Regions from separate parts of the Paenibacillus sp. FSL R7-0198 genome, predicted to be linked through region 3. Evidence: predicted binding sites of a transcription regulator. Region 3 holds the regulator's gene; each other region holds the start of a gene.
What was found. The regulator LexA, encoded in region 3, represses DNA repair genes until DNA is damaged. The targets are predictions, from matches to a motif close to CGAACATATGTTCG.

Region 1: a site for LexA is predicted at 4,806-4,819, ahead of addB (helicase-exonuclease AddAB subunit AddB). Genes of this name have one in related genera too.
Region 2: a site for LexA is predicted at 7,321-7,334, ahead of recA (recombinase RecA). Genes of this name have one in related genera too.

Annotation. Positions count from the first base shown of each region.
Region 1 covers NZ_JBBOCB010000001.1:1,571,082-1,582,192, forward strand. Annotated here, with positions in the region: gene addA (helicase-exonuclease AddAB subunit AddA) at 1-1,241, opposite strand, end outside; gene addB (helicase-exonuclease AddAB subunit AddB) at 1,238-4,741, opposite strand; gene MKY87_RS06735 (class I SAM-dependent rRNA methyltransferase) at 4,968-6,344, opposite strand; gene MKY87_RS06740 (Na/Pi cotransporter family protein) at 6,901-7,902, shown strand; gene MKY87_RS06745 (NUDIX hydrolase) at 7,959-8,393, opposite strand; gene mtaB (tRNA (N(6)-L-threonylcarbamoyladenosine(37)-C(2))-methylthiotransferase MtaB) at 8,507-9,853, opposite strand; gene MKY87_RS06755 (RsmE family RNA methyltransferase) at 9,856-10,620, opposite strand; gene MKY87_RS06760 (site-2 protease family protein) at 10,759-11,111, opposite strand, start outside.
Region 2 covers NZ_JBBOCB010000001.1:6,221,815-6,232,925, reverse strand. Annotated here, with positions in the region: gene pduL (phosphate propanoyltransferase) at 143-715, opposite strand; gene MKY87_RS27390 (dipeptidase) at 910-1,905, opposite strand; gene MKY87_RS27385 (stage V sporulation protein S) at 1,991-2,251, opposite strand; gene MKY87_RS27380 (TIGR00282 family metallophosphoesterase) at 2,369-3,163, opposite strand; gene rny (ribonuclease Y) at 3,316-4,857, opposite strand; gene MKY87_RS27370 (regulatory protein RecX) at 5,168-5,905, opposite strand; gene recA (recombinase RecA) at 6,187-7,251, opposite strand; gene MKY87_RS27360 (competence/damage-inducible protein A) at 7,495-8,751, opposite strand; gene pgsA (CDP-diacylglycerol--glycerol-3-phosphate 3-phosphatidyltransferase) at 8,859-9,446, opposite strand; gene MKY87_RS27350 (YajQ family cyclic di-GMP-binding protein) at 9,767-10,258, opposite strand; gene MKY87_RS27345 (hypothetical protein) at 10,414-10,584, opposite strand; gene MKY87_RS27340 (helix-turn-helix domain-containing protein) at 10,652-11,111, opposite strand, start outside.
Region 3 covers NZ_JBBOCB010000001.1:800,758-811,868, forward strand. Annotated here, with positions in the region: gene MKY87_RS03290 (carbohydrate ABC transporter permease) at 1-154, opposite strand, end outside; gene MKY87_RS03295 (ABC transporter permease) at 167-1,096, opposite strand; gene MKY87_RS03300 (HAD family hydrolase) at 1,686-2,477, opposite strand; gene MKY87_RS03305 (hypothetical protein) at 2,506-3,015, opposite strand; gene MKY87_RS03310 (DUF896 domain-containing protein) at 3,141-3,350, opposite strand; gene MKY87_RS03315 (LysM peptidoglycan-binding domain-containing protein) at 3,446-3,823, opposite strand; gene lexA (transcriptional repressor LexA) at 4,130-4,756, shown strand; gene MKY87_RS03325 (aldehyde dehydrogenase) at 4,862-6,163, opposite strand; gene glnA (type I glutamate--ammonia ligase) at 6,750-8,078, opposite strand; gene MKY87_RS03335 (MerR family transcriptional regulator) at 8,208-8,621, opposite strand; gene MKY87_RS03340 (methionine gamma-lyase family protein) at 8,704-9,957, opposite strand; gene hflX (GTPase HflX) at 10,041-11,111, opposite strand, start outside.

The DNA of each region.
Region 1 (11,111 bases), 770 kb from region 3:
TCATCAAGCAACACTTCATCAAATCGCGAACGGTACTCCATAGCCGCATCGGAAGGCATCGACAATTCAGGCGTTGAATCCTCATGTCGTAAAATGTGAAGACAGTAATGCTCCAGATCACTGAAGTCAACTTGCCCACGTTCCTGTTTGGCCTGTCGATAACGTTCTCCAAATGTACTAATCAACCTTGACAACTCCTGCATGAGTGGTGCCGCCTGCTCCAGCTCCTGCCAGAACGAAAACGCAGTTCTTCCGAACAGTGAGCCTTTCAGGTCGGTAACTGCCTTTTTCGCAGCCTCCCGAAGTTCCTTCACCTGATCCTGTAAAGCCGGGTCCGTCTGATCTTTTTTGCAGGGTTTCAGTTTGCCAAATGCAGCGGGTTGAAACACTTCAGGCAACCTCTCCCATGGCATAACCTGGACCGCAGACAATAGCTCTTCTACCATCACCAGGTCTTCTTTTAACGTATCTGCATAAGGTGCCGGACCTTCAGGCTGCATGGAAATATGGATGCCTTGACGAAGCAGTCCTGCTGCACCACTTAAAGCAAGAGCCGCATCACGCAAAATACTCTGAACCCATGCTGAATGTCCAAGCGCCTCTACACTTTCCACCTGAAAAGCGGATGCCATCTCAAAGAGCCAATGATCCGGCCAGGAATGACTGCGGGAGAAATCATATAATCGTTGCACCAGTCGATGCATGGCATCATCGTTTCGTTCTCCACTGAACCAGTCCACCAATTCGCGGAATGTACTCCCTTCATCTTCTTCGCCGTACTTTTCCTCAAAGAGTTCTTCGAGCAGTTCCTGTCGCATGATTTCCGCTTCGTTTTCATTCAGGATACGGAAAGCCGGGTTCAACGGAATTTGCTGATAGTACCGCCGAATGACTTCCATACAGAATGAATGCAATGTTGTGATAGATGCTCGCCCAAGCAACGACAGCTGCTTACGCAGATGCTCTTCTCCAGGCTGTTCTTCAAGCGCACGTTCCAACGCTTCCCGAATCCGTTGTTTCATCTCGGCGGCGGCGGCTTTGGTAAACGTAGCTACAAGCAAACGATCCACACTGTATCCTTGGGAGGGATCTGCGATCTTGCGAATAATTCGTTCAACCAGTACGGCTGTCTTGCCTGATCCCGCCGCTGCGGCAACAAGGATGTCTTCTCCGCTTTCCGAGATGGCACTCCACTGATCATCACTCCAGAAGCTACCCTCCGGTTTTGGCATATTCGTCATGATGTTTCCCCTCCCTTGGTGTGAGATAACATATCCCAGATTTGCTGTTTGCCCGGTTTGGACAACAGGTTGTATTCATTTCCTTCTATATTCTCATCAAACTGACAAACAGGCTTATACGGACAGAACGTGCACGCCACTTCCTGCTGAATACGATAAGGCTCAATGGCCACATCTCCATCCGTAATCCGGGTACCAATCTCACGGATATTACTGCGGACTGAAGCAAGCAGCGTATCCCATTGCTCTGGCGTAGCTACAGCGGCGCTGCTATAAAAGCTTCCGTCCGCCTTAAGAGCAACTGGAATAATAGCTGAATACCCCTTATCCAGGGTGTTGTCCATTTGAGCAATTGCGTCCCGGTCCGCCAGCAGCAAACCTTTCATTTTGAACCGTTTCAGCAGTTCTTGTCCTGCCTGCTCTGATGTCATGCCGTTTGCGGATTGCAACAGCGGGTTATGCACATGAAAATACAACGTTCCTCCCGGCATCGCCGTTTCCCCAAGCCATTCTTCGGCAGCACTAAGCAGCACCTCCAGATAGGTGAGCATTTGCAATGACAGACCGTAGTACACTTCATGTAACTTGAGGTCCGTCTGGCTTGATTTATAGTCAATGACACGCAGGAGCAGACCATTCTCTCCTTCTGCCACATCCACACGGTCAATACGACCCACGATCTCCATCACACAGCCGTTCTCCAGTTCAAAACGGAGTGGGGGCAGCGGTTTATCCGGTCCAAAATCAAGCTCCAGCCCAATCGGTTCAAAACTTCCACGTCTGGACTGTTCCCCGAGAATAACGGATGCCCGGCTAACAATGTCCTTCAATTTGCGGAAAATATAACCATATCGCTTGGTGCTGAGCAAAATCTCCCCTTGCAGCTGTGGTGCAATCTGCTCCACGGTTTGCTCGGCTTCCTGGCGGCATTGGTCTGGAGTCAAGCTGCCCCAACTACGATTTTCTTCACGCAACCGCATAGCCAGCTGGCTTAGTGCAGCATGAAAAAGTTGTCCGATATCAGGAGCCTGCAAGCGGTACAATTGCCGTTCTTTGAGGCGCAGCCCGTGTGAAGCAAAATGGGAGAACGGACAAGCAACGAACCGTTCCATTCGCGAGACACTCGTCCTTACCTCTGTGCCATACAGTCTGCGACTGGTGGCTGTCCGTAGTGGCAATGCCCGATTACGATAAAAAATCGATCCCATCAACCGCTCCAGGTGAGGTCTGCTTGTCTCCCGAGATACATGCCAATTGTAGACCGCCCACCACATTTCAGGGATGTCTTCTCCACGGCGCCATTTGCGCAATTGTCCAATGAGCGTAGACAGACTCTGACCTGGATGGGTGACATAGGACCAATGCGCTTCTTCCGAGTTCGCAACCGGTGGTTGAGCGAGCAACGGCTGTTCTTGTAAACCAAACATTTTCCGTACATGGCGGACAATCTCGGAAGGAAGAAGTGTTTTCCCCTCATCATCAGCAACCGGGTAACTCAGCCACAACTGGCTGCTTGCCGCTGTAAGTGCCGTATAGATTAGAAAACGTTCATCCAGCATCTGCCTTGTTGCACCTGGTCCAAGCGCCACACCTCTTTCCGTCAGCAACGATCTTTCCAGCTCTGTTAATACACCATCATCCTGAGGTACGGCGGGTAATTCACCATCAACGGCACCAAGGATAAATACATATTTGATGTCCTGAAGACGTGTACGATCCATCGAACCAACCAATACCTGATCCAGTGCTGGTGGTACCAGACCCAGTTTCAGTTCGGTCAATCCGGTCTCAATCATCCCGGCAAACAGCGTGATATCCAGCCGTTCATTCCCCATCATATCGACCATCTGATCCAATAAATCCAGCACAGCTCCCCACATCTGCCGATGTTCTCTCGACCGTTCGGGGTCACCTTGTGCCTTAGCTTCAGCAGACATATTCTCCAGCTTCCATGCGATCTCAGCATCTTCCAGCAGTCTGTATAGTGCCTCACACTGGGCTTTGGCTGTCTTTGCCTTTTTCATTCGCTTCTCAAAAACACCCAAGGAATCTGTAATGACCGTTCGGCAGCTCTCCATTAAAGAAAGCATCTGGTCCCGTCCTCGACTACGGCCATCCTGACCGTTGTCTTCCAGCGACAGGCTTGGTACATACTTCCATGGTTTGCCGTCAGTCCAGCGATACCCGTGAATACCACAAGCCAGCACATAATTCTCAAGCTGGTCCATATCTTCACGAGTGATGGAACCATCACGTGGAAGCAGCAGATCCGTTTTGACACAGCGAAATACATCCTCGTAACGCCAGTGACGCCGAACAATATCCAGTGCAGAACGGATAAACTCAGATAATGGATGATGAAGTTCATTTCTTCTGCGGTCCAGAAAGACGGGTACGTCATAATCCCTGAATAGAGGTTCAGCTATATCAGCGTAGGTATCCAACTGACGAACAAGTACCGCCATGTCCCTATAACGCGCACCTTCGTTTTGCGCTAGACGCCGCATCTCACGCAGTGCTCCCTCCATCTCAGCTCGTCGGTTCTCCGCTGCAACCAGTCGGATTCCGGAATCAAGGCCCTCACTTTTCCAACGAATTCGGCGGTCGAAACCAGCCTCCAGATGAGCAAGTCCCGGACGATCCTTGTATCTCGGTGGAATCTCCGAATCTAGCACGGTTATATCGCTCGGTACATCCAGTTCGTCAGCCATCCCTTTGAGACGCGCGTAGGCACTTGCCGTAGGATAAAACAGTTCCAGTTCTCCAGGCAGTGCGCCGTGATCATAAGGGCGATCGAGTGTCAGTGCAATCGTCACGGAAGAGGACTGCAACATTAGCCGACCGATCACACTCATCTCCTGTGGCGTGAATCCCTGAAAACCATCAATCCAGATCTGGGCATCCTGCAGCAATGCACTTTCCGACAAACGATCTGTCAGCTCGGTCAACGTATCTTCATCATCAATATATAAATTGGTCAGTTCCTGTTCATAGTCACGATATATCAGATTCAAGTCATGCAACTTGTCCTCCAGAATTGGCGAAGTGGACGAGATATTCCCTCCAGACAGCCCTTCTTCCAGCAATGATGGATCAACTTCATAACGTTTAAATTCACTATATAAATCATTTAATTCGCCTATAAAACCCAGCTGGCTGCCGGATGCACCAAACAGCTTCAATTCTTCCTTACGGCGCTGGATGACTTTGTAAAGCAGCATTTTTTTTCCTTCGGCTCCGATCGGAATACGAGCAGAACCACCTGCTTCTTGCATTACACGATAGGCTAAACGGCGAAAGCCGAGCACTTCTGCACGCATGGTACCTTTAATTGCTCCAGAAGACACCAATGCCTGCTCTGTTCGAAAAGAACTCTGTTCGGGAACGAGTAAAATTAAAGGTTTACCTTGCGGCTCCTTTTGAAGCAGGGATGTAATTTCCCGGGTAATCAGCGAGCTTTTACCGCTGCCTGCCCGGCCAATAACAAAACGAACGGACATGTCTAATCCTCCAAACCACACGTACAAGATTTTAATTCCCAGTATAACATATCTGACTTGGTTCGGAACATACGTTTGCCACTATTCGGTAAAACCGGAGATCATCTCCGTTAACACGGCAAAAAGCCCGCAGCTGTTCACACTGGGGACTTTTGACCGAAAGTATCATTTATTTAAAACTCACTTTACCTCACGAGAGATCAAAAAAAAAATGAAACAGACTCTTCTAATTCTTTTTACTGCGTACTTCGAAAATAGCAAATTTCAGGTAATGTCCTTCATCCACGCCCAAAATTTGCGGGTGATCCTTACCGGCTGCTTTCCAGTCGATCAAACGAAGCACTTTGCCTGCATCTTCCGCTGCATCGGCAATCGTATCTAGGAAGAGATCTGGACGCATGTGATACGAACAGCTGGCTGTTACCAAATATCCGCCCTCATTAACCAGTTTCATTCCTTGCAGGTTGATATCTTTATATCCACGGCATGCACCTTTAACTGCTGATTTCGTTTTGGCAAATGCAGGAGGATCGAGGATGACGACATCAAATGTTTTACCGCCAGCTGCCAGCGCTTTGGATGTATCCACTTTCTGTTCGCCTGCACGTGCACGTGCGGTACGTTCATCCAGTCCTTTCACTTGTTCACGCAAGTACTGGAATGCATCAGCAACTACAAATTCGACCCGGTCGGTGAAACCGTTCAGCTCCACATTTGTTCGTGCACTCTCAATGGCATGCTCCGAAATATCAAGACAAGTCACTTTTTTGGCTCCATACTTGCAAGCATTTAACGTGAAGCTGCCTGTGTGTGAGAAGCACTCCAGTACAGTGGCACCATCCCAATAAGGGAATGTAACTACCTTACCGCTTTTATTCATAGGCAAGAGCTGCTCTGTGCCGTCCTGCTCAGTCGTTTGGAGTGTAATTCCACTCTTGTAGCCCCAACCCTTCATGAGCGGTTCGATCGCTGCACGATTCTCACGTTGGTCGAAGAAGTAACCTGTCTTCTGTCCTTCTACGATGTCCACTTTAATGAGTAGTCCATTCTCTGTAACGGTGACATGTCGCGGGCAATCTCCGTACAGTGGACCTTTGGTCTGCTCCAAACCTTCCAGTTCACGAATCGAGACATCGCTGCGCTCATATATGCCTTCTGGCTGCATTACTTCAATGAGTGCCTGTACGATGGCTTCACGGCAACGATCCATGCCAAGTGTAAGCAACTGTACAACGAGGATACTGCCGAATCGATCAACGATCAATCCTGGCAGAAAATCAGCTTCCCCATAAACGAGACGGTACGCCTCGCCATCCTGGATAAAACGTTCCCGATGACGCAAGCAATCACGGAAACGTGCTGCAAAGAACGCCGTATCCATCTGTTCGGACTCCAAGGGTTGATAAGCTACAACCCTTACCGTGATCTGGGATGCGGGATTGTAATATCCTGTCGCCAGATAGCGACCTTGATGATTCAATACATTGACCAGATCTCCCGGCTCCGGGTTTCCATCAACAGAGGCAATTTCATTGTTAAATATCCATGGATGTGCATGTTCAAGCCGCTTTTTGCGACTGCGTTCGAGTGTAACTGATGGCAAGGTAGATCCACTTCTTTCATAGTTAGTTGAAAAGATAGGTTTGGTGCGGCGCGTAGGTGGCGTTTCGGTTACGAATCGATCTTCCGATCGCTGTTGTCTCCAGATTTTTTTGATTCCCTTTTTTAAAGGGAAAATCCGGAGGCAAAGGCGCACGCTTCGCTTCTTCAGATTCGATTTCGTCCCCTCCACTACGTTTGCACGAATCACCGTATCTTTCGAATTGGGGTGCAGCAATTGAGAGCAATCGGCGCTAAGGTGTTACTTTGAGCGCTGTATGAGTGGCGTTCCGGGTTCGAATCGATCTTTCGATCGCTGTTGTCTCCAGATTTTTTTTAATCCCCTTTCTTAAAAGGGAAAATCCGGAGACAAAGGCGAGCGCTTCGCTTCTTAAGATTCGATTTTGTCCCCTCCACTACGTTTGCACGAATCACCGTATCTTTCGAATTAGGGGACGGAAATTAGGTCGCTTCCCTCTGAATTCCTTTAGGCTTGTCATGGTTGTCTTTTCTTACTCATAGGATGAGTTAAGGAACCGGACGGAAGGAATGATATTTCTATGTTTAGAGATGTGATATTGCCCCTACTCTATGGGCTTATTATCTTTTTTGGTGGCATGAAGCTGATGGAGACGGCCTTGCAGCGCATGGCAGGGCCCATGTTGGCAGGTTGGCTCAATCGCGCCACCTCTGCTCCATGGAAAGGCATGGCCTTCAGTGCAGGTGCAACGGCCTTGTTACAGAGCAGTACTGCGGTCACCGTGCTCACCATTGGACTGGCTAATGCCAGATTAATTACCTATGGACGCACACTCGGCATCATCCTCGGTACCAACATCGGGACATGTCTGACGACGGAGCTGGTGGGATTACAGATCGGACGTGCTTCCCTGCCGCTGCTTGTCCTGTCGCTTACGGGCTGGGCCATGTTTGTTGTCCTTGGTGAACGCAATCTGGCCGCTCCTGAACGCACGCGCCGGACACTGTTTAACATCCAGTACAGCTTCCTCGCAGCTGCGGGATTTGCACTTGTTATGACAGGCATTCAGGTAATGCAATCCATTGCCTTACCCTTGCGGAGCATGGGCGTATTTCAATGGTTTCTCGACCGCTCGGCCGACAGCTTGTGGTGGGGCTTCCTGGCAGGTGCCTGTCTGACAGCGCTCATTCACAGCAGCGCAGCTGTCATTAGCATGGCGATTACGCTCGCAGCCACAGGGGTACTGCCTGTGGAGATCGGCATCGCCATTGTGATCGGGTCCAACGTGGGGACCTGCATCACTGCCGTGATCGCTGCCGCGGGCGGAGCATCCGCAGGCAAATTTGTCGCAGCCTCCCATGTTGTATTAAACATTGCGGGAGCGCTGCTGTTTATGCCGCTGATCGGCCAGCTGCATGCAGCTTCGGCCTGGCTGTCAGCGGACAACGGGGCACAGATTGCGCATGCCCAGACCCTTTTTAACATCACCAGTTCACTGCTTGCTTTACCGTTCTGTTACTTGCCAATCTGGCACAAAAAACCACCGGTCCACGCCCCAGCGGCGAAGTCACCCGTGGCTTGATGATCTGCCTATCAGACCCACAGAACGCGCGGGTAACTGACTCGAACAATAATGCGTTATACGTTAATGCCTAACTTGTTCAGGGCTACACGCAAGATATCATCGTTATTATCATATCCGTTCTGCTGCTGTCTGGACCATGCTTCTTCTGGAGCATACCAATCCACACCCTTAATTTCTTCAATCTGAGGCTGTAGATCACCACTCTCGGCTTCAACGAGATAATAATGAACTTCCTTGTCCACCGGGCCAAAATCTGCATGTTGGTACGTATAAGCAATGATATCAACCGGCTCTACAATGCGACCCACCATACCTGTCTCTTCCAAAATCTCGCGCAGTGCCGTCTGTTCGATTGTTTCTCCCTCTTCCATTTTGCCCTTGGCGAGAGTTGTTTTACCATAACGATCTACGATAAGCTGAATTTGAAGACGTCCGTCTTCCCCTGTTCTATAAACAACTCCGCCTGCTGAAATTTCTTTTTTGTTCATCGTGCTCTCCCCCATCAACTTCGATATCTTTATCTTATTTTTTGCAAAAGAAGGACCTCATCTCCCCGGGTAAGCTCCCCAAGGAAATGAAATCCTTGTTTCTGACGCCTCGATCACATCGCGGCGGACTTAAGATTCTCTTCCAACACACGTACCAGCGTAGCCTGACTCTCGTTGACGCCAGCTTCAACCACTTTGACCCGGCACACTTTACCGACCATATCCATGGTTCCGTCAAAGACCAGTTGAATGTAGTTGTCGCTATAACCGTGCAGCTTGCCACTTCCCTCGCGGCCCTTGGCTTCACCTTCGGGAATAACATCCAGTACCTGTCCAACAAACTGCTTAGCGTACTCCAGCTGCATCTGCTCGGACAAATCAATCAGTTCATGCACACGTGCATTTTTGACTTCTTCGTCCACCTGATCTTCCATCCGTGCTGCTGGTGTACCCGTACGCTTGGAATAAGGGAATACGTGCATTTCGGAAAAACCGATCTTACGCATCAACTCATAGCCATTACGGTACATCTCATCCGTCTCACCTGGAAATCCAACAATGATGTCTGTTGTAATCGCTACATCCGGCATTGCTTCCCGAATGCGAAGCATTTTGTTGTAAAACTCTTCTGTCGTATACTTACGGCGCATACGTTTCAACACCGTATCATCACCCGCTTGCAGCGGAATATGGAAGTGACGAACAAGTTTGTCCGAACGTTTGATCACGTCGAGCATGCGGTCATCGATCTGACTGGCTTCAATCGAGCTGATTCGAATACGCTCCAAACCTTCTACCTTATCCAAATCCCACAGCAGGTCGGTCAGATCATAGTTTTCCATGTCATCGCCATACCCACCTGTATGAATACCGGTCAGAACAATCTCCTTGTATCCGGCGTGTACGAGTTGATGAGCCTGTTGAATAATGCTGTTCGCCTCACGGCTGCGCGAGAGACCACGAGACCATGGAATAATGCAGAATGTACAGAAGTTATTGCATCCATCCTGGATTTTCAGAAATGCGCGGGTACGGTCAGCAAAATCCGGTACGTCCATTTCTTCAAACACACGGGTTTTCATAATATTACGCACCGCATTAACCGGTTGACGCGACTCCTGAATTTCATTAACATATGGCAAAATCTTGTCACGGTCTTGTGTACCGATAACCAGATCCACCCCTGGGATGTCCAGAATCTCTGCCGGAGAAGTCTGCGCGTAGCAGCCTGTAACGGCCACAATCGCCTCCGGGTTGCGCCGAATGGCACGACGAATAATTTGACGGCTCTTTTTGTCGCCGGTATTGGTTACTGTACAAGTATTAATCAAGTATACATCCGCTGTCTGTTCATCAAAGTCCACTTGATCGTAACCTTCGTTTTTGAACAATTGCCAAATCGCCTCTGTATCATAGAAATTAACTTTGCAGCCTAAGGTGTAAAACGCCACGGATGGCATAATTACATTCCTCCCATTTCTCCGGATTCATATAGCACGCAAGTTAGTGCTGCCATTCCAGCTGTCTCAGCACGCAAAATGCGTTTGCCCAGTCCAACAGATACAGCACCTGCCTCATCAGCCTCTGCCGTCTCCTTCTCAGAAAATCCACCTTCCGGTCCAACCACGATCAAAACTTCTACACTTGCATCAGGTGCAAGCTGCTCTACAAACGGTTTCAGTGCATCTCTCAGCTGTTTACCGTTTTCTTTCTCATAACAATAACATACCAGGCTATAGCCCTCAAAAGAAGATAACAGCCCTTTCCAGGAAAGCGGCTGCTCGACAGATGGAATACGATTCCGGTGACTCTGTTCGGCAGCTTCCTTGGCGATTTTCCGCCACCGCTCTAACCGTTTGCCTTCTTTCTTGGCATCATATTGCACAATCGTACGTTCTGACAGGAAGGGTACAAATGATACCGCCCCAATCTCAGTACATCTCTGGATGACTGTTTCCATCTTGTCGCCCTTGGGCAAACTCTGTGCCACGGTTACACGAATCCGTGCTTCATGGTCCATCTCGAGAGGTTCGACAATATTGGCTGTCACTTGGCCAACTTCAATAGTCTCAATTTCCACGAGTGCTTCTCTGGAGTTTCCGTCACTGACAATCAGTTTATCTCCAGGTTTACCACGCATGACCTTGCCGATATGGCGTGCATCATCACCTGTGATGATCACAGCGTGTTCACTAAACTGTTCTGCAGATACAAAATATCGCTGCATTAGTCAATCCACCCATTCTGTCCTGTTATGACTGGAATTCACCCCGCCTGATGACAGGCGTGAATCCAATCGCCACAGATGATCATACAACTTTTACGTGTTTCTGACCAGTATATCAGCCCAAAACACGCTACGCTTTTAGCGATATAATTCAATAACCAGCTTTGCCAGATCCACATACATCGTTTGCGCAAACTCATACAAAGGTTGAATCGTCACATTTTGCAACGGAGGTATAACAAGAATCAATAAGAAGATAAAAATGGACCATTGCTCCACCCCTTGCAGCTTGCGGCTGATTGAAGGTGGCACTACATCTTCCAGAATCCGATAACCATCAAGCGGGGGCAACGGAATCAAGTTAAACAGGAACAGGAAAAAGTTGGTTAAGTTAAAAATAGCGAAAAACGTTGTGATTGCTGTCAGCAACCGCTCATTATCAATGCCGCCGAGTGCTCCCGAACCAACCAGTGAAGCATAGATGATTGTAC
Region 2 (11,111 bases), 5.4 Mb from region 3:
GCCATGTTCAGAAGAACACTCTGAAAATACAAAAACCTGAGCCTTGCCATCAGGGGTGGGATTAACCGTACCCTGTTGGCTGTGCTCAGGTTTATATGTTATTCAGACCGCCCCAATTGGCGGCTGAAGCTATTACATGTAATTAATCGATGATTTCAGCAGTGTCGCCATTACGAGCGCCAGCAGCGTTAGCTTCATCTGTATCAATATGCATGTCCAGTGCGAAAGAATCGGATACACGAGCCAGTACATTTTCCAGTACAAGACCGCGATCTCCGCCAAGGCGAACTTTCAGCATTTGTTTGTCCTCGATACCCCATTTAGCAGCATCCGAAGTATGGAAGTGAATGTGACGAGCAGCAACGATAACACCTTTATCAATCGTAACTTCGCCAGCAGGACCTTTAACTGTGATTCCTGGTGTACCTTCAATGCTTCCAGATTCACGTACAGGTGCTTTAACACCAATGGCAAATGAATCTGTCATGGAGATCTCCAGTTGCGTTTCAGGGCGAACAGGTCCAAGGATACGCACTTTATCAAACTGTCCTTTAGAACCAATTACCGCTACAGTTTCGTTAGCAGCGTATTGGCCAGGCTGGGACAGAGGTTTAAATTCAGTCAGTTCATAACCTTTGCCAAACAAAATTTCAACGTGCTCTTGGGATACATGAATGTGACGGGCAGATACGCCCACAGGTACTGTTTTACTCATTGTAAATTTCACTCCTTGTTTATCTATGGCCTGTACTCAGGCTCTTACCAATCCAATGGTATTATACCCCTTTTTGGAGTGAAATGAAAACGAACTGGTGAAAATTCATGAAATACACTTATTTCACCATCATTCCCGTCCTTTATTTGGAAAACTAGTTTCAATTCAACACATTCAGCGCACACACCAGTTCACTATTTTATGGAATTCCCCTTTATCTTTGGATTGCTCTCTGGCAAGTGTTCCCCCAGATAACTCATCGCATTCCCCCACAACCAGCCACGAACCAGATGTTCATCATAATGTTTGAGCAGGATTTCCGTCAGTCTCGGATAATGCCCTGAGTGTTCAAGTCTCTGAATATACGTTGAAATTCCATCAAAATCAGACCCCATCATCAGATGGTTCTGCCCGCCCAGAGAACAGATCTCCTCAATATGAGGAAGCAGATCTTCTATACGTACCTCACCCTCCTGTTTTACAAACCAGGGTACAAACGTCAGTCCGATCCGCCCTTCCCGGGCAATGATGGCCTGAATCTGATCATCTTTCAGATTACGCACATGGGGACATACGCTATAACTGTTGGAGTGGGAGGCGATAAACGGACGTTTGCTCAAGTCAGCCAGTTCCCAGAAACCTTTCTCCGTCAAATGTGACACATCTAACAGCATTCCCATTTCATTACACTGGCGCACCAGTTCTTTCCCCTTCTCGGTCAGACCTGCTCCACGCTTCTCCATTACTCCGTCAGCCGCCCAATTGGCATAGTTCCACGTTAGTCCAATGATTCGAACACCCATCTGATAACATAACTCCAGATAGAACAGGTTGCCCTCCAGACCATCCACACCTTCCAGTGTGATTAATCCCCAGGGACCCTCTGTTTGCCCCACCTGAGCCACCTGTTCACGCCATAACAACGTCTGTGTACCGCCAGGCCGCTCCTGACTTCTCTCTACACGTCTACGATATATCTCCAATTGCCCCATAACATGTTCAAACTTGCCTCTTCCAAGAACTTCGGGTAAATAGATGGCAAACGCCTGCAACCCAACTCTACCCTCTTTCAAGCGTTGCAAATTCACATCCAGTTGTGGAGCATCTTCAAAAGAAAAAGCAGGCTGCATCAAAATTTTGCTCAGTGCATCACAGTGAAAATCGGCTACACGCCAATCCGACATGGACATCTTAAACCCTCCTCCATATTTCATTGCAAAAAAACGCAAAAAAACCTGTCTACATCGTAAACAGGTTCAATGCATACTGCATGTATTATCTGGGCTCCACAATCAGCTTAATGGCCGTTCGGTCCTCGCCGTCGATCACAATGTCTGTAAAAGCTGGAATACAAATCAGGTCAACTCCGCTTGGTGCTACAAATCCCCGGGCTATCGCTACCGCTTTAATGGCTTGGTTCAGTGCTCCCGCTCCAATTGCCTGCAGTTCAGCATTTCCACGTTCACGAAGAACCCCTGCAAGAGCGCCGGCTACAGAATTAGGATTGGACTTTGCTGAAACTTTTAATACATCCATGGTAAGTACCTCCCTGGGAATGTTGAAAGTTTGTTTCCACTTACTAGATGTTATTCGCGGGAGGCAAAAAAATTCCTTCTTTTTAGACGGGTTTCCCTGCAAAATGGGACAATACCCCTATTCCATGCGCCACTCGTCCTCCGTCAGACGAATTTTTTCGATGCGTGTTGCCGCGCCTGTGGCTTCATCAATTTCAACAAAAACACCATGGAAGTGCCATTTGCCATCATCCACAACAAAACGTACAGGTAGCTGGGTGTAGAACTTACGCAACACAGCCTCACGCTCCATACCCAATATGCCGTCACGAGGTCCTACCATGCCTGCATCCGTCAAGTAAGCTGTTCCTCCAGGCAAAATCCGATCATCGTTACTCTGTACATGTGTATGTGTACCTACAACGAGAGACGCACGTCCATCCAGATGCCATCCCATGGCAATCTTTTCTGACGTCGCTTCAGCATGCATATCGACCAGAATACATTTATGGTCTTGGCGTAGCTCGTCTACAATCTCATCAACCACACGGAATGGACAATCCAGAGCAGGCAGGAACGTTCTTCCTTGAAGATTGACAATCGCTAGCTCTTTCCCTTCACCTTTGACAACCGTGTATCCTCGTCCTGGTGTACCTGGTGGAAAGTTTGCTGGACGAATCATGCGGGGCTCATCATCTATAAAATCAAAAATATCCTTATTGTCCCAAGTATGATTACCAAGTGTAATACCATGTACACCCCAGTTGAAAAACTCATTCGCGATTGCACCGGTAATGCCGCGACCTGCTGCCGCATTTTCACCATTCACAATCACCACATGTGGCTTATACTTCGATTTCAGGTACGGTAAATTTTCCTTTAATGCCTTACGTCCCACGTTACCTACAATGTCACCAATAAACAAAACTTTCATTGATTACTGCCTCCTCAATTCCTGCAAAGTCCTCTTGCTTAAAATGTTGAACCTTTGCAGGACTATCTCATGTTCCATGATGTGTAGTTGCCATTTAACAGGCTATCAACAGGAAAAGTGGCCCACTACTGCGGCCACTTTTCCGTAATGCTCTATTTTGCGTATTCAACCGCACGGGTTTCCCGGATGACGGTGACTTTGATGTGACCCGGATAGTCGAGTTCATTCTCAATCATCTTCGTGATGTCACGGGCTAAGCGGAAGGCTTCAGCATCATCGATCTTCTCAGGCTGTACCATAACGCGAACTTCGCGTCCGGCCTGAATGGCGTACGATTTCTCGACACCTTCGAAGGATTCTGAGATTTCTTCCAGCTTCTCCAGTCGTTTGATATACGTTTCCAGCGTTTCGCGGCGTGCGCCTGGTCTTGCTGCGGATAGCGCATCTGCTGCGCCAACCAACATGGCAATGACCGAAGTCGCTTCGCAATCTCCGTGATGGGACGCGATACTGTTGATTACAACCGGATGTTCTTTGTATTTCTTCGCCAGTTCCACGCCAATTTCGACGTGTGATCCTTCCACTTCGTGATCCAGCGCTTTACCGATGTCATGCAATAGACCTGCACGTCTTGCCAGAGTTACGTCTTCTCCGAGTTCGCCAGCCATCAGTCCAGCCAGATAAGCGACTTCCATGGAATGTTTCAAGACGTTCTGACCGTAACTTGTACGGAACTTCAACCGGCCCAAAATTTTGATCAGATCCGGATGCAGACCATGCACGCCCACTTCAAAGGTAGCTTGCTCACCGTATTCACGGATGCGCTCATCCACTTCTTTGCGGGATTTCTCAACCATCTCTTCAATCCGTGCCGGGTGAATACGTCCATCAGCCACCAGTTTCTCCAGGGCAGTACGGGCGATCTCACGGCGAATCGGGTCAAAGCCCGACAGAATAACAGCTTCTGGCGTATCATCGATAATGAGGTCAATCCCTGTAAGGGTTTCAAGCGCACGGATGTTACGTCCTTCACGACCGATAATCCGGCCTTTCATTTCTTCATTTGGCAGGGTAACAACAGATACCGTTGTTTCCGCTACGTGGTCAGCCGCACAACGTTGGATGGCGAGTGTAATAATCTCGCGGGACTTTTTGTCCGCTTCTTCCTTCGCTTGTTGTTCAATGTCCTTGATCATTTGAGCCGTCTCATGACGAACTTCCTGTTCTACGTTGGACAGTATGATACTGCGTGCGTCTTCCATGGTGAGGTTGGATATACGTTCCAACTCTGTCACCTGGTTTTTGTAAATCATTTCGATCTGCTGCTGAGTCTCATCAATTCGTTTCTCTTTGTTAGCCACTTGCTCTTCTTTACGTTCGAGTGATTCCAATTTTTTATCCAGCGACTCTTCTTTTTGCAACAATCGTCTTTCTTGTCGTTGAATTTCATTCCGACGTTCACGAGTGTCTTTTTCAGCTTCAGCGCGAATGCGATGGATTTCATCCTTCGCCTCCAGCACCGTTTCTTTCTTCAGTGCTTCTGCCTCTTTCTTCGCGTTCTCCACGATTTGTACGGCAGCTTGTTCCGCACTAGAGATTTTAGCCTCTGCAAGAGATTTGCGAATAAAATATCCTACTCCGAACCCAATGAATAGCGCGGCTGCAACGAGAGCGATCGTGATTGCAATTTCCATACTGTTCACCTCCTCGTTGGTTCCTCCAAGGCATTCCTTGGGTCAATTTGCAGTTTTCAAACCTTACATATGTTTGGGAATAACGAATACTCACGGCGATCCCCCGCCGATTTTCATTTCACATGTACATGTTTCCACGTACTATTCACTGTTTCCAGCGAACCCATAATTAAGAATGGTATAAATCTTAAGAAACCGAAACCGCTTTTTTGGAAGGAAAAAGGGTTGTCCATTTCTTACAGACTCATGTCCATTTTAGTATTTGACGAAAGAAATTGTCAAGAGAATGCAGTATAGAGACTGTAGTCTGCTAATCCCATAACAACGCTTCGTCATCTTCAGGGCCCCCAGCCTCATCTTCTTCAATTAAACAATTCACGACACGGCGCACCATATCCATTGAAAAACCACGTCTCATTAGGAAGGGAAGCGTTTTATTTTTCTTCTCTTTAACGTCCCCTTTGACCTGATTCCATTTTTTGCGTCCGGCACTCAAGGCAGTCTCAAATTCCGCATCTGTACTAATACCTTCTAGTGCCTCAACAATGAGATCATTGGCAATGCCCTTTTGACGCAGCTCTTGCCTTATCCACAGTTTTCCCTTCCGCTTGCCCTCCATACGCTGTCTTGTCCATTCCTTTGCAAATAGATCGTCATCCACTAACTTCTCCCGTTCAAGTCGATCCAGCGTCTCTTCAATTAATGGTGCAGCAAACTCCTTCTGACGAAGTTTCTGACTTAATTCATGGCGTGTACGCGGCTTATGTTCCAAAAAGCGCAGAGACTGTGAATACGTACGCTGTCGCTCATCAGCTACAACAATTTCTTCAAGGTCCTTCTTCATAAACGTATTGCCTTGAGTCATCCTGTATTTAATCATCACATCTTCAAGAACCGTAATGGAGTGGATGCCAAAAGTGATTCGATAACGAGCTTGCCTGCTCTTCGTTCGTTCTACACGTGTAATAATAAGTTCTTCGTTATCCGGAAATTGGGATAGGCCGTCCTCTTCTGCTTCTTCATATAAATCCTCGTCATGTTGATCCATTCAGGTCTCCCCTTTCATAACATTTTCATTCTGATTACGCCAAGCACATCTTCACATAAGACAGAGAACACCAATACAAAAGGCCGGGGACTCTGCCCGGCCTTTACTCCACAGTTAGCGTGCCAACAGCCCCTGTCCATTGGGACAGGGGCTGTTGGACAGCATGAGCACTCCCCAACTACAATCCATTATCCAGATTGATCCAAGCTCAATCAGATAAGTTTACGGAGTCCAGTGGGAAACACCCTCAGGGCCCTCCCTACAAGGGAGGATTTGAGAGATTACTCGTTGATTTCAAACAATTCTTGTTCTTCTTCTGCTTCTTTTTGTTGCTCTTCACTAGTTGGCGCAGGGACTGCGGTAGTCAAGTTACTAGCTACCCGAATTTTTTGTTCAATGATTTCAGCAATATCTTTATGCTCTTTCATGAACTGCTTCGCGTTCTCACGGCCTTGTCCTAAACGCTCGCCTTCGTAGGAGTACCATGCACCACTTTTATTAACGATGTCCAGCTCTGTACCAATGTCAATGATACTGCCTTCTCTCGAAATACCCTCGCCATACATGATATCCACTTCCGCTTGTTTAAACGGAGGTGCCACTTTGTTTTTCACAACTTTAATACGAGTACGGTTACCAATCATGTCATTGCCTGATTTGATACTCTCAATACGACGCACATCCAGACGTACTGTGGAATAAAACTTCAGAGCACGACCACCAGGTGTTGTTTCCGGGTTACCAAACATAACGCCGACTTTCTCACGAAGCTGGTTAATGAAGATTGCGATTGTTTTGGATTTGCTGATTGCACCAGACAATTTACGCAGCGCCTGAGACATCAAACGCGCTTGCAAACCAACGTGTGAATCTCCCATTTCGCCTTCAATCTCTGCTTTTGGAACCAATGCGGCTACAGAGTCAATAACGACGATATCTACTGCACCACTGCGTACAAGAGCTTCTGCAATTTCCAGCCCTTGCTCACCCGTATCTGGCTGAGATAGAAGCAATTCGTCAATGTTAACGCCCAATTTGCTTGCATATTGAGGATCAAGAGCATGCTCGGCATCGATAAATGCTGCTTGTCCACCAACACGTTGTACTTCGGCAATCGCATGCAATGCGACAGTTGTTTTACCTGAGGATTCAGGTCCATATATTTCAACAATACGGCCTTTAGGCAAGCCGCCTGTTCCTAATGCAATATCCAAAGCCAAGGAACCACTGGGAATAATTTCCACATTCATATGAGTGGACTCACCCAGTTTCATGATGGATCCTTTACCAAATTGCTTCTCTATTTGACGGAGCGCCATATCAAGCGCGGCACGACGGTCTGACAATAAGCTCACACCCTTTACTGTTTATAAGATAATGATACCTTGTTTTAACACGTTTGCCAAGCTTTTTTTCGAACATACATTCGTTTTTTTTGTAAAGGCCGAGGCGCCTCTTCCTCAAGGAAACTTTCCATTAAACAGAAAAAAGAACCGTAAACAAGGCTGTAAAGCCTAATTCTACGGTTCTTCCGTCTTCCTTAATTATACTTGCTTGGAACTGTAAATGCAATCGAAGCGATTAACTAATCAATCCATCGCCACAAGTTTTTGCCATAAGCGATAGAGAATCGCTTTGGCTGAACGAATGCGAACAGTCTCGCGATTACCATTAATACGCAGCTCATGAATCTCCGTCTCTTTTCCACGTTCAGCAAGAGCGATGAAGACAAGTCCGGGTGGTTTACGTTCCGAATATCCCGGTCCAGCTACACCGGTAACAGCCAGGCCAAAATCAGCATCGCCAATCATACGGATCTGTTCAGCAAGCACTTTTGCAACCTCAGGACTTACCGCCCCTGGTGCATCTTCACCTTCCAGATAATCATGAGGCACATTCAGCAACTTTTCTTTAATTTCATTGGAGTAACAAACAATTCCACCTTTGAGCATTGACGCACTTCCGGGTACAGAGGTCAGACTTTGCATGACAAGCCCTCCTGTACAGCTCTCAGCAGCGCTGAGCGTCAACCCCATGTCAGACATCATGGTAACAATCGTGTACTCTATAGGCACATCCTCGTTCGCGTAGAGATGTTCTGTCAAACGCTCCCGAATCTGAACCTCCATCGCATCCAGCTTCAGCTTCGCCTCTCCCTCACTCGCAGCCTTCGTGGAGACACGTACCGTAACTTCGCCTTCGCTCGCGTAAGGAGCAATCGTAGGGTCTGTCTGCGCGTCAATCAGATCCAATAGTCGATCTTCCAAAGCAGATTCACCAATACCTGCGAATTTGAGCATTCGGGAATAGATTGGCATCTCTTCTGTGAGCACATGCTGGAACAGCCAAGGCTTGACTTCCTGTTCAAACATTGGAATCAACTCTTTAGGTGGTCCAGGCATTACAACATAATATTTGTCATTGTCAGAAATCGCATTTCCTGCCGCAAGTCCTGTTTCGTTGGCCAGAGGTGTTCCGCCATCAATAACGATCGCCTGACGTCGGTTATTCTCTGTCATATCCACATTACGATCTCTGAAAAAGCTCTCAATTTTGTCCATTGCCATTCGATCTGTATGCAGTTTCCGGTTAAGAACAGCTGCGAGCGCATCCTTGGTCAGATCATCTTGGGTAGGTCCGATGCCACCGGAAAACAAAATAACGTCTGCACGGCCCTGCGCAATGCGTATAGCTTCACTAAGACGGTTCAGGTTATCCCCAACCACCGTTTGGAAATATACATCGATCCCCATCGCAGCCAATTCACGGGATAGGTATCTGGCATTGGTATTGACGATTTGTCCAAGCAGTAGCTCTGTGCCAACTGCAATGATTTCTGCCTTCATTGAGCATCCTCCTGTACACGTGGTGAGTGATCAAAGGGCAATAGGATAATCTCCTATTGCCCCTGACCCAATGCTTCCTTCATGATTACCCATTTAAGAACAAACCATTATGCTTTTGTTAAATGAAGCAAATTTTTGTTTTTGATAAAGTAATCGATACCCGACCAGATGGTAATAAGCGCTGCTGCCCATACCGCGATAATATCGACGTGAATACCCGTGTATGAAAACGGGAAATTGTTCAACAGCAACAGCACAATCGCCACAATCTGCACTACAGTCTTCAGCTTGCCCCAAGCACTAGCGGCAACAACCGAACCATCCAGCAATGCAATTTGACGCAAGCCGGTAACTGCGAATTCACGACTAATAATAACAACTGCAATCCAGGAATCCAGCTTGCCCATCTCCACAAGCGAGATCAAAACTGCAGTAACCAGCAGCTTGTCTGCGAGCGGATCAAGCAGTTTCCCCAGATTGGTAACCATGTTATTTTTCCGCGCAAGGTATCCGTCAATTCCATCTGTGCTTGCGGCGATGATAAAAATAACAGCAGCAATCAGTTGATTATACGGAAGCGAAAAACTTCCAAGCTGCAACGGCTCTGGATAAAATGGAAAATCCACGAGCAGGAACACCATCAAAAAAGGGATTAAGCAAATTCGTGCAAGCGTAATCCGGTTGGGTAAATTCACAAGACGCCCTCCCTCATATCCTCCATTACTCCAAACAATCATCATAATCCCGTTATCATCATCCGGAACATGAAATGTACAGTTTCAATGTCAATCCGTATTAACATGATCCCACTATGTAGAAACGCAAAAAATAAAGTCAACCGCTCAAAAGCAAAACCGCTTTAAACGTTCCGGTGACTTCCAGAAGATGTACTGCTTTTCACAAAGTCAGCAAACGATGAGGACTGGACTTGATGCATGACTGCCAGCAATGCACACTTAGTATAATATACGCCCAATACCGTGTCAAAAAACACTTTTGCTACAAAAAGGCCATATTACTTGAAATTTGTATATTGCAAATCCAGAGGCAGGTTAGCACCATTTAGCAACTGCATAACTGCTTGCAAATCATTTTTACTCTTACCAGTTACCCGGAGTTGGTCTCCCTGAATCTGGCTCTTCACCTTCATCTTGGAATCCCGAATCAGGATATTGATTTTCTTGGCGATGTCCTGATCAATCCCCTGTTTAAAATTCAAACGCTGGCGGACTGTACCAGAAGACGCCGGCTCTACTTTGGCATAATCAATGTTTTTCAATGGTAGACCACGCTTCGCCATTTTGGATTGCAGCACGTCAATGACAGCCTTGAGTTTGGTCTCATCATCAGATACGATCGTTAACGCATCCTTATCCAGTTTCAGGCTGCTCTTGCTGCCCTTGAAGTCATAACGAGTGCCAATTTCCTTCTCGGTTTGTGTAACGGCATTTGTCAGTTCTTGCAAGTCCATTTTGGACACGATATCAAATGAATTTTCTGAGCTCAAACCAGTCACCCTTTCAGTTAATCGTATGTTCTGTAACATTATAGAGGATACCTTAAGCAAAAGTCTAATTTCAAGCTGTTTTACACAAAGAAAAAAGCATTTTTGGCTTCCACTTGAAGTGGCTGCCAAAAATGCTTGCTGGTCCAGCTTCCAACCTAATAGCGGCTGCGGTTGGGCTGTCTGAACATATCGAGCACACCCAAAAGCACATGTGCAAGTCCAAAACCCAATATTCCGTAACCCCAAGCACTTGGAGTCAGGTAATAACCCAGGAGGCTGACAATGATCCCTAAACCTGTTACGATCCAGCTGACTGTCACAGCCATCCACCTCACTTCACCAAAAGTTAACTGCAAGTTAAGACACGGTTATTGTCTCCTGCAGTTGACCCGGTTATTCGTTCCCCGTGGTACCCCCTGTACCGTCCGTTGATCCATTTTCAACACCTGTAGAAGAAGTAGTAGTACTACTACTGTCTTCACCAAGCTTCAAACGGATCCGATTGGTCGCCTTGCCATCCGTTACAACTTGCCCGCCAACCTCAATCGTGGTCGCTGCAGCGTAACCGGACTTAATATACATGCCTGCACTATCCAACTCAAAGGTATAGCTGTCACCTTCGGCTGTGTTACCATACTCCAACTTCTCTCCACTGGAGTTTTCGCCTTTGTACACTTCCAGCCAGCTATGACCTGTTGCTTTGATCGTAACCGTTACAGGTTGCCCTGCACTACCGTTAACTTTAAAGTTCGTAATATTTCCTGATTTCCCATCTTCCGCAACAGTCACATTAGACGGTGAATTGTCAGTTGGTTCTTCCTCAGTTTCATCCGTCTGTCCGTCCGTTTGGCCA
Region 3 (11,111 bases):
GGAACAAACTAACCTTACCCGAATTAATATAGGACTCACTGCTGAAGGATTGTGCCACGACATTTAAAAATGGATAGAGCGTTATAAATACCACGAACAGTAGAAAGATAACATTGAATACTTTAAATACCTTGTAAGATCTGGATTCCTGCATGATGCTCCTCCTTTACCATAAGCTTCTTTGTGTCAGTCTGCGTGAGATGGCATTTACGGAGAACACCAGAATCAGACCGATCAGCGATTCGAACAAGCCAATTGCGGTAGCATAACTGAAGTTACTGGATTCCAGTCCGACCCGATACAGGTAAGTGGAGATCACATCAGATGTCTCGTAGATCAGCGGATTGTACAAGAGTAAGATTTTTTCAAATCCAACAGCCAGGAAATTACCCATGTTCAAAATCAATAACGTCACAATCGTGGGCAAGATCCCTGGTATCGTTACATGAATCGTTTGCTTCCATCGATTGGCACCATCAATACGCGCAGCTTCATACAAAGAATCATCAATGGTTGTCAGTGCAGCCAGATACAGAATCGCTCCCCAACCCATACCCTGCCATACCTCAGAAGTGATATAGATTGTTCTGAACCACTCAGCCCGCTGCATAAAAGGAATATTATCTCCGGTGAAGAAAGCCACCAGTCCATTAATGGAACCATTCACTGCTGTCAGCTGCAGGATCATACCCGCAACGATAACGATGGACAGAAAATGAGGCAGATAAGACGCGGTTTGTACAAACTTTTTGAATCGTTTACTCTTCACTTCGTTAAGCATCAAGGCAAAAATGATTGGAACCGGGAATGTAAAGAGCAACGCAAGTCCGCCTAACATCAGCGTATTACCAAATACTCTCCAGAAGGTAGGGTCCTCAATGAACATTTTGAAGTATCTTAATCCAACCCACGTTTCTCCAAATATACTTCCCCCTGGAACAAAACGTCTGAACGCAATCACATTACCTATCATCGGCCCATATTTAAAGATAAGTAGATAGATGATGGGAAGGATTAATAGTGAATACAACTGCCAGTCTTTGCGGAACAATGTTGCTGCCGTTCGTAATCTGCTCTCTTTACGTAAAGATGTCATGGTTAACGTTGTTTTAGCGGTTTCCGACTCCATGTGTTTTCACTCCGATCCAGGACTTGATAAGTAAGAGTAATTCATGTACAACTCCCATCGTTTCTCCTCTTGTAGAAGACAACCAATCCTTCAACTTCACCCCCACTACGAAATAGACAATTACCAAATGTAAGCGATATCAATTTGATGTATTATGTAGAATCACACAATCCAAGGTGCTTCACATCATTAATTAGCACTTACTAAGTGGTGTGATCTCCAAATCAAAAGAAGCTTTTTCAAAATATTAAGCGCTTACAATCAATATAAAATAATTAGCAATAACTCCCTGCTTCCATTTTAATGAAGTAAGTCAAAAAGAAATTCCTTTAGGACAATCTAAATACTAGTCATACTAGTATGTTAGTTATATTCTAATCCAGCTTCCCCCTAATTTCAATAACTTTTAGTAAAAAAAATGGAGATCTCTTTTAACAAGGTAATTCAGTCAACAAGCTCAAATAAAAAAACATTGGTAACTTCAAGAACGACATCATCGTTCATTGAAGCTTCCAATGTTTCAGGGTGCTGAGGAAAGATGTTATAGCTGATCTGCTTAGAAATTAGCAATAAGCTGATTTAATTCCGATAAATGCGTTATTTCATGGTCTGGCGCATACGTTTCATTGTTGGTCTTATGCTCACGGTTAATCCATACGGATTGGATACCAGATGATAAAGCACCACGAATATCAGTCGTTAACTTGTCTCCAACCATCATGCTCTCTTCGGGTTTAACACCCAGTTTATTCAAAGCATGTTCAAATATCGACGGATCTGGTTTTCCTTTTCCGAAGTTACCCGAGATAATAATCTCATCAAAGAAAGGAGTCAATTCAGGTACACCATCCAACTTCTCTTGTTGCAAAGCAGGACAACCGTTCGTTAACAACAAAAGTTTGTACTTTCCTTGTAACTGGCGCAAGGTATCCATCGTTTCTTCGTATACATGTGGTCTGGATCTCCGTTCTACTCCAAACTGTGCGGCCAGTTGTTCAGCAAGATCTTCCCGATCTATACCCAACTTCAACAAGCCACGACGCCAGGATTCTTTACGGTAAACTGGAGCAAGCTGTTCCAACTGACGGAACTCAGGTTGATCCCCACCAGTAAAGTTAGCCCAAAGGCCTTCAAACGGATTGATTCCAATCATTTTGGTAAAAGGAAAGGTTTCATATGATTCATACAGTCCACGTGCCTCATTACGAACAGCTTCTTCAAGTTCTTCTGGTTTGACCCCAGTCTCTTTCGCTGCGATTAGACAAGTCTCATGAAAAGCTTCTCGAACACTACGCTCATCCCATAATAAAGTATCATCTAGGTCGAACAAAATCGCTTTTAATGCCATTCCGATCATCTACCCCTTTATGCAATAATTACTTTTCGACGGTTTCCACGGTGATCTGGTGTGCTTTTGCAAACTTCAGCAAACGTTCTGCAATCGCATCTGTATCGTAACGGTTCAATAACTTGGTAAACACCCATCTTTTCCCGCGACTGTTATGTTCGATAACAACTGTACCTGGTTCAATTCTGAATTTGACAATATCGTCAACCCCGATTGAACGTTCACGATTACCCTTCGTCGTTATAATCCGATTACTGCTAATCTTGATGTATGGACGACGAAGCATGAAGATGACTGCCAAAAATACATAAAGCAGCATGGTCACCCAGTCCCAAGTTGTCATTGGAGCTTGCACAAGGAACGTGCTCATAAACAGATACAAAAAGGCGAGACCAATCAAAAATATTGGGAACAACAAACTGCGTCCCTTAAAGACTTCTTCACCTGGTGTACCTGTGATTGGTTGACCACTTTTTTTGCGTTGCTGATTTAACTGCTTGGAATTTTTCTTAACCGTTCTCTCGAACGAACGCGACATGAGAATCCCCCTTATGTGTCTTTGTATCGGCTTACATAATTGCAAACCAACATTTCCCCCTATAAATTGCACACTCAAAATAACAGGAAGAAACCTAAATATCATAATGATATCATTAGGTTTCGTTAGTGTTTGAGTTTGCCTTGGTGGCCTTTGTCATTCTCATCATCAACAATCTCAATGGTATCCAGTTGTTGTCTGAAATTGCTGCGAATATTACTCAAATAAATCTCTCTTAGCTCGGCACGTTCAGCAAGTTCTTCCTCCGACAATCCAGTGGACTTTTGCTTACGAGCCAATTCGTTAATGCGTGCTACCAGACTATCTATATCCAAGCTTGTCCCCTCCAAAAATACAAAGTCATATTAACTTTGCCATGATAAAGGCAGCTTGTCAAGCTGACACGCGTTAACACTCATTGATGTGCATTTTATTCTGCAAATTGCGGTAGAGCTAGTACTTGTCCCACTTGGATGGAAGTTGTATGAAGTTGATTCACTTTCTTAATTGCTTCTATATAAATACGTGTATCCATATTCGTCGGTTTATGTTCCAAAGAAATACTCCATAATGTTTCCCCTTGTGAAACGGCTATCTTTCCTCCAGGTAGAACATCATTCTCATTGCCAGCAAATACAGTTAAAACAGTGCTGCATCCAATAAATATAATCAAAGAAGTAATGGCTACCTTTAACATCCATGAAGAAATCTTGAAACGTGCTAAAACCTTCTTGTAGTTCCCTATGTTAGACTTCACCAGTTCCGAATTCATTGGTTCATAAATGCTTTGATAAGTAGAATATCTCATTAAATACCCGCCTCCAAACGTTTGTTCCTATCTGTTGAAATCAATATAACACGAACACTTGTTTTGTTCAATATATTTTTAGAACAATTGTTCGCTTCTTTTTTGAAGGAGAAATATCTTAATGAAGTTCTTTTGCAAAGCATTTGCAAAGTATTTGCAGTATTATGCTCTGCCTTTTGGACAAATTCGGTTCTAAAAGTTAAAAAATACTGATTTAATGCCATTTTATTTAGAACTTATGTTTGTACGAACGGAGGTTCTATGTTATAATTTTCCCAAACGTTACTAAAATGGGGTTGATACGGTATGTCGAAGATATCCAGCAGGCAGCAGGCTATTCTGGAGTTTATACGAAATGAAGTCCGGTTGAAGGGGTATCCTCCTTCCGTACGGGAAATTGGTGAAGCTGTTGGACTGGCTTCCAGCTCAACAGTACATGGACATTTGGATCGTTTGGAGAAAAAAGGTTTGATCCGACGCGACCCTACCAAGCCAAGAGCCATTGAGCTTTTGAGCCAGGAAGAATCTGAGCATTCTCATCAATTTGCTCATAGCGTTGCACGTATTCCTGTCGTTGGTAAGGTTACAGCCGGGGTTCCAATCACTGCAACCGAGAACATTGAAGACTATTTCCCTCTTCCGACACATTATGTAGGCGAACAGAAAGTGTTTATGCTTTCGGTAGTCGGAGATAGTATGGTGGAAGCTGGAATCGTTAACGGAGATTACGTTATTGTCCGTCAACAGCAAACTGCTGATAACGGTGATATCGTTGTTGCAATGACTGAAGACGATGAAGCTACAGTGAAAACGTTCTATAAAGAGAAAGATCACATTCGCCTTCAACCGGAGAATGCGACCTTCGAACCTTTACGTTTGAAACACGTTAGTATTCTGGGTAAAGTCATTGGCCTTTTCCGAGATATTCATTAATATTTAACATGAGCAACAAAACTAGATGTAATGAAATACGAAAGAGGTTGTCCTGATGAACAGGACAACCTCTTTTTTTCATGTTTATGTTATTTTAGCGGCTCATTATTCACTGCGTTTCAGAACACTCTTGTGATGCGAGAACACATCAAAGCTCTGTTGCCCGTGATATGAGCCCATACCGCTCTCTCCTACACCACCAAACGGGAGATAGTGTGATGTCATATGCGAAAGTGTGTCATTAATACATCCCCCACCGAAGGATACTTGATTCAGAACCTGATCTTGCAGTTGCTCATCCTGTGTGAAGAGATATAACGCCAATGGTTTTGGCCGACGAACAATCTCATCCAGCATAGTGTTCAAGTCACTGTACGTAAATACAGGAAGAATCGGACCGAAGATCTCTTCTTGCATTACAGCTGATTCCCAGTTCACATCTCCAAGTACAGTTGGCTCAATCAGCAACTGCTCACGTACAGATCGTCCACCTATCAGCGTTTTGCCATCTGTGAGGAATTTCGATAACCGATCAAAGTTACGAGCATTGACAATATGCGGGAAATCAGTGTTCTGTAACACATCATCTCCAAATTTATCTTTGATCTTTGCGCCAATCAGATTGATCAATTCATCATGAACTTGTTCATGCACAAGCAAGTAATCCGGAGCAACGCAGGTTTGCCCTGCATTCAGGAACTTACCACGAACAATACGCTGAGCCACCAGCTTCAGATCTGCATCACTATGGACAATAGCAGGACTTTTACCGCCCAACTCAAGAGTTACAGGAGTCAAGTGCTCCGCAGCTGCCTTCATAACAATGCGACCAACACCTGTGCTTCCTGTGAAGAAAATATAATCAAACTTCTCTTTCAACAATGCTGTGCTGGCCTCGACTTCCCCTTCCATAACGGCGATATACTCCTGAGGGAAGATCTCCTGAATCAGATCATACGTTAGACGAGATACGGCTGGTGTTAATTCAGAAGGCTTGATAACTGCACAGTTACCGGCTGCAATTGCTCCAATCAGTGGACCGAAGGCCAATTGGAAAGGATAGTTCCAAGGTGCAATAATAAGCGCCACTCCGTATGGTTCAGGGTAAATGGTGCTCACCCCATCCGGCATAGCCGGATTGGTTGGGACTTGTTTAGGTGAAGCCCATTCCTGCAGGTGTTCTAATGCAAAATCCAGTTCACCCAAAACAATACGAATCTCTGAACCGTAAGCTTCCGCCTCTGATTTGTTCAAATCTGCCCGAAGTGCATCTTGAATCCGTTGCTGATACTTTTCAATTCCTTTTCTAAGCTGTTGAAGCGCATTAATCCGATACTCGATATTTTTAGTTTGTCCTGTATAAAAAAATGTACGTTGTTCTGTCACTAGTTGTTTTGCTTGATCCATATTAACATCTCCAATTAATTATTTAAAATTAAATTGCTCAAAATTTAATTAAAGTATACCTCTTCTATATGAAACTTTCAACATACAAATGAAACATCCATTTGTATATATTGGACGATGGTTGGAATTTTGAAAGAATGAATGATAGTACTTGCTACTATGTCGTGGCTATTAGAATTTCTAAGGAGGCTTGATTTAGATCTTTTGCCTCCGCCAGTTTGATGCACTGTAGAAAGAATTTTATTTTCAGTTTCTTTTTCATAGGTTACTAGATAAATGATGAAAATGATCTTGCTTTATTACTAACATGAAGTGTTAAAGTTCATAGAGAGTTTAGTTACCATACAAAAAAACTCCTCTTTCAATGATGAGAAGAGAGTTTTACGATTATCTATCGGTAAACGAATGTATTTTGTTAGTTATATGTAAGCTTGGTTACAGACGGAAATATTATGTGGGATGATGAAGAATAATTCAGGGGACATTTGGGGGATTTTGTGGGCACTTTGATTTTTCTTTAAATATATAGGTACTTGCCCACAAAAAGAAAAACCCCTCAGCGCTAGAGCGCCAAGGGATTGAGCTATTAGTACAACGTAATATATTGATCGCGTTCCCATTGGTGGACTTGTGTTCTATACATATCCCACTCAATTTCTTTCAGCTCATAGAAATGAGCCAAGGCGTGGTCGCCGAGAGCGTCACAGATGACTTCGCTGCGGATCAATTCATTCAATGCTTCTTTCAGGTCAGCTGGCAAGCTAGGAATGCCTTCTTCCACACGCTCTTCTTCTGACATGATATAGATGTTACGGTCAATTGGAGCTGGTAAGGAAAGCTCACGTTTGATTCCGTCCAGACCTGCTTTCAACAGAACAGACAAAGCCAGGTAAGGGTTAGCAGCCGGATCCGGGTTACGAACCTCAACACGTGTACTCAGACCACGGGAAGCTGGAATACGAATCATTGGGCTACGGTTACTAGCAGACCATGCTACATAACAAGGCGCTTCATAACCTGGTACAAGACGTTTGTATGAGTTCACAGTTGGGTTAGTAATTGCTGCAAACGCACGTGCGTGCTTCAGAGTTCCAGCCATGAAGTGACGAGCAGTTTTGCTCAGACCCAACTCGTCCGACTCATCAACAAATGCGTTCTCATTGCCTTTGAACAAGGATTGGTTACAGTGCATACCGGATCCGTTCATACCAAACAGCGGTTTCGGCATGAATGTAGCATGTAAACCATGCTGACGTGCAATCGTTTTAACAACGAGTTTGAACGTTTGGATCTGGTCAGCTGCTTTCAGAGCATCAGCATATTTAAAGTCGATCTCATGCTGACCTGGAGCTACCTCATGGTGAGAAGCTTCGATCTCAAAGCCCATTTCTTCAAGTGTGATAACGATGTCACGACGACAGTTTTCACCAAGATCCGTAGGCGCAAGGTCGAAATAACCACCTTGGTCATTCAGTTCGTTAGTTGGGTTTCCTTTTTCGTCTGTTTTGAACAAGAAGAACTCGGGTTCAGGACCAACGTTAAAGGAAGTGAATCCCATATCTTGGGCTTCCTGCAGGTTTCGTTTCAAGATGCCACGTGGATCTCCTGGGAACGGATTACCATCCGGAAGATATACGTCGCAAATCAGACGTGCAACACGGTTCTCTGCAACCCATGGGAAAATAAGCCAAGAATCTAGATCTGGATAGAGGTACATGTCGGACTCTTCAATACGTACATAACCTTCAATGGAAGATCCATCGAACATCATTTTGTTATCCAGAGCCTTAGTCAACTGACTCACAGGAATCTCAACATTTTTGATAGCTCCAAGCAAATCAGTAAATTGCAATCGAATGAATCGTACGTTTTCTTCTTTCGAAATGCGGAGAATGTCTTCTTTTGTATAACTCACTATAACCTCTCCCTTTCTTATCTGCGTATTTGGCTTGCCTGTTATATTTGTACATTAGAAAGTTCCACGGGTCAAGGAGTCTCACACCAAAAGTGCATGTTTTCCCCTCACTCGCCAAGTTATGCGAATTTAGTTTTTATTAAAGAATCGGGAAAGCTCTCCCTGAATGAGAGATACTTGTCCTGGTCTCTTACCTGATACAAGCTGCTGCTTCAGCAAGCGGTGCAACTGCGTATCGGACAGCTCTCTGCGTTTAACTTCAGTATCTGGCGTGATCACTGTAGCTTCCTCGGATTCTTTTGAAACAGGATTCATCACTTGTTTGATGCCCGCGATGTTAACTCCTTTTTCAATCAAAGCCTTGATCTCTAGCAATCTCTCTACGTCATTAAAAGAGAATAACCGTTGATTACCTGACGTTCTCGCAGGAACGATCAAGCTGTGCTGCTCATAGTAACGAATCTGACGTGCAGATAGATCCGTAAGTTTCATTACAATACCAATTGGGAATAAGGCCATATTTCTGCGGATTTCATCACCCATGTTCATCAACCTTCCAGTCATCTATTCTTCACCCTATTGTACATTTAGTTATTACCAAGTGTCAATGACGTGTTAGATAAACTCACAATAATTTACGATCTTTCATAGTCTGTAACGCCATCAAAACGCCATATTTGACATGAGAGTACGTTAATCCGCCTTGCATATACCCGATATACGGCTCCCGAATAGGCGCGTCGGCTGATAATTCCAGACTTCCACCCTGAATGAACGTACCTGCCGCCATAATGACAGGGTGCTCATAACCAGGCATATCCCACGGTTCAGGAACCACATGGCTATCCACAGCTGCTGCACGCTGAATTCCCTGCACGAAGGCGATCAGATGCTCGGCAGAGCTAAACTTAACAGCCTGGATCAGATCTGTGCGAGCTTCATTCCAGGCGGGTTTGGTTACAAATCCGGATTCAGCAAACATCGCAGCAGCAAACGCACTTCCTTTGATAGCTTGTCCTACAATTGTCGGTGCCATGTAAAGTCCTTGGTAGATGCCACGTGTTGTCCCCAGCATTGCTCCAACCTCTCCCCCAATTCCAGGGGCTGTTAGACGATAAGCTGCCAGCTGTACGTATTGTTCCTTCCCACATATGTATCCACCGGTTTCCGCAATGCCTCCACCAGGATTCTTGATCAGTGATCCGGCCATCAGATCAACTCCGACTTCTGTCGGTTCACGTTCCTCCGTGAATTCACCGTAACAATTATCTACAAATACGATGACATCTTCCTTAAGCGCTTTAACACGCGTAACCATGTCAGCAATCTCAGCAACGCAGAAGGAGGAGCGCCAGTCATAACCACGTGAACGTTGAATCCCAATAACTTTTGTAGCCGGTGTAATGCTTTTTTCAACTGCTGCCCAGTCCACTCCACCTTCATCAGTTAAGGCCGTCTCACGGTAACCGATGCCAAAATCGCGTAATGAACCTGTACCATCACCGGGTTTGCCAATAACTTTATGCAATGTGTCGTAAGGCTTACCCGTGATGTACAATAATTCGTCACCTGGACGCAAAACTCCAAAGAGAGCTGTACTAATCGTATGAGTACCTGAAGCAAAATGAGGACGCACCAACGCGGCTTCCGCGCCGAATACATCAGCATATACTTCATCAAGTACTTCACGCCCACGATCGTTATAGGCATAACCTGTTGAACCTGCAAAGTGAAAATCACTTACTTTTCGCTGTTGGAAAGCATTAATCACCTTCCATTGATTGTGATCTGTGATCCGATCAATCTGTTGAAGTTGTCCTTCAATCTGACGCTCCACTTGACGTTGAAGTTCAGATATTTCTGAATCAAAGCTTACCATCTTACTTCATTCCCCTTCATAGCACGAATCTGACGTCGAATATCCATTATCGTGTAACTTATCACATCAATATGTCATGAATATTACAATTCAATGAATTCTTCAAGCATATAACCAAATTTCTCATATTCACCTTTTTGCAATTCAACTTCATAAATGACATCATTCTCTTCAAAGCTGGTATCCACTACATCACCAATTTTGTAAAGTACCGACGTAAGATCACCACGTTCTGCCGGTATACGGAAGCGCTTCGTATCACCTGTCAGCTCTGTCTGAATGAATTCACGGATTTTAAGCAGATCCTCCGAGTCTAATGCGCTTACTTTAATATGGCCTTTATCCAATGGAAGCATCTCAAGCTGCTCTGGTGTGCACGCATCTTTTTTGTTATACAGGACTAACTGCGGCTTGTCCCCTGAACCAAGTTCTTGCAGAATCGTATTAACCGTCCGCATCTGATCTTCACGCATAGCTGATGAGGCGTCCACAACATGCAGGATCAGGTCTGCTTCATTCACTTCCTCCAGTGTTGCTCGGAATGCTGCAATCAGATCATGCGGTAGATTTTGAATAAATCCAACCGTGTCGGTAAGTACGATTTCTTTTCCACTTGGAAGTTCCATCGTACGTGATGTGGGATCCAATGTAGCGAATAGCTGATCTTGAATATACACATCTGCAGCCGTCAACTGCTTGAGCAAGGTTGATTTGCCAGCATTGGTATAACCAACAAGGGCCACCTGTACAATGCCTGTTTTTTTGCGGCGTTCACGATGTAACTTACGATGACGAGTCAATTCTTCCAGATGACGCTTCAGATCATCGATGCGACCACGGATGTGACGACGGTCTGTCTCCAGTTTGCTTTCACCTGGGCCCCTTGTTCCGATTCCTCCCCCGAGTCTGGACAGGTTCTTACCATGACCCGACAACCGTGGCAGCAAATAGCTATGTTGAGCCAATTCCACTTGAATGATACCTTCTCTAGTGTTGGCACGTTGTGCAAAGATGTCCAAAATCAGTTGGGTACGGTCAATAATTTTAAGATCGAGGGTTTCTTCCAGATTACGAACCTGTGCACCTGACAATTCCTGATCAAAAATAGCCGTAGTTGCTCCGAGCTCCTCCGCGATTAAACGGAGTTCTTCTAC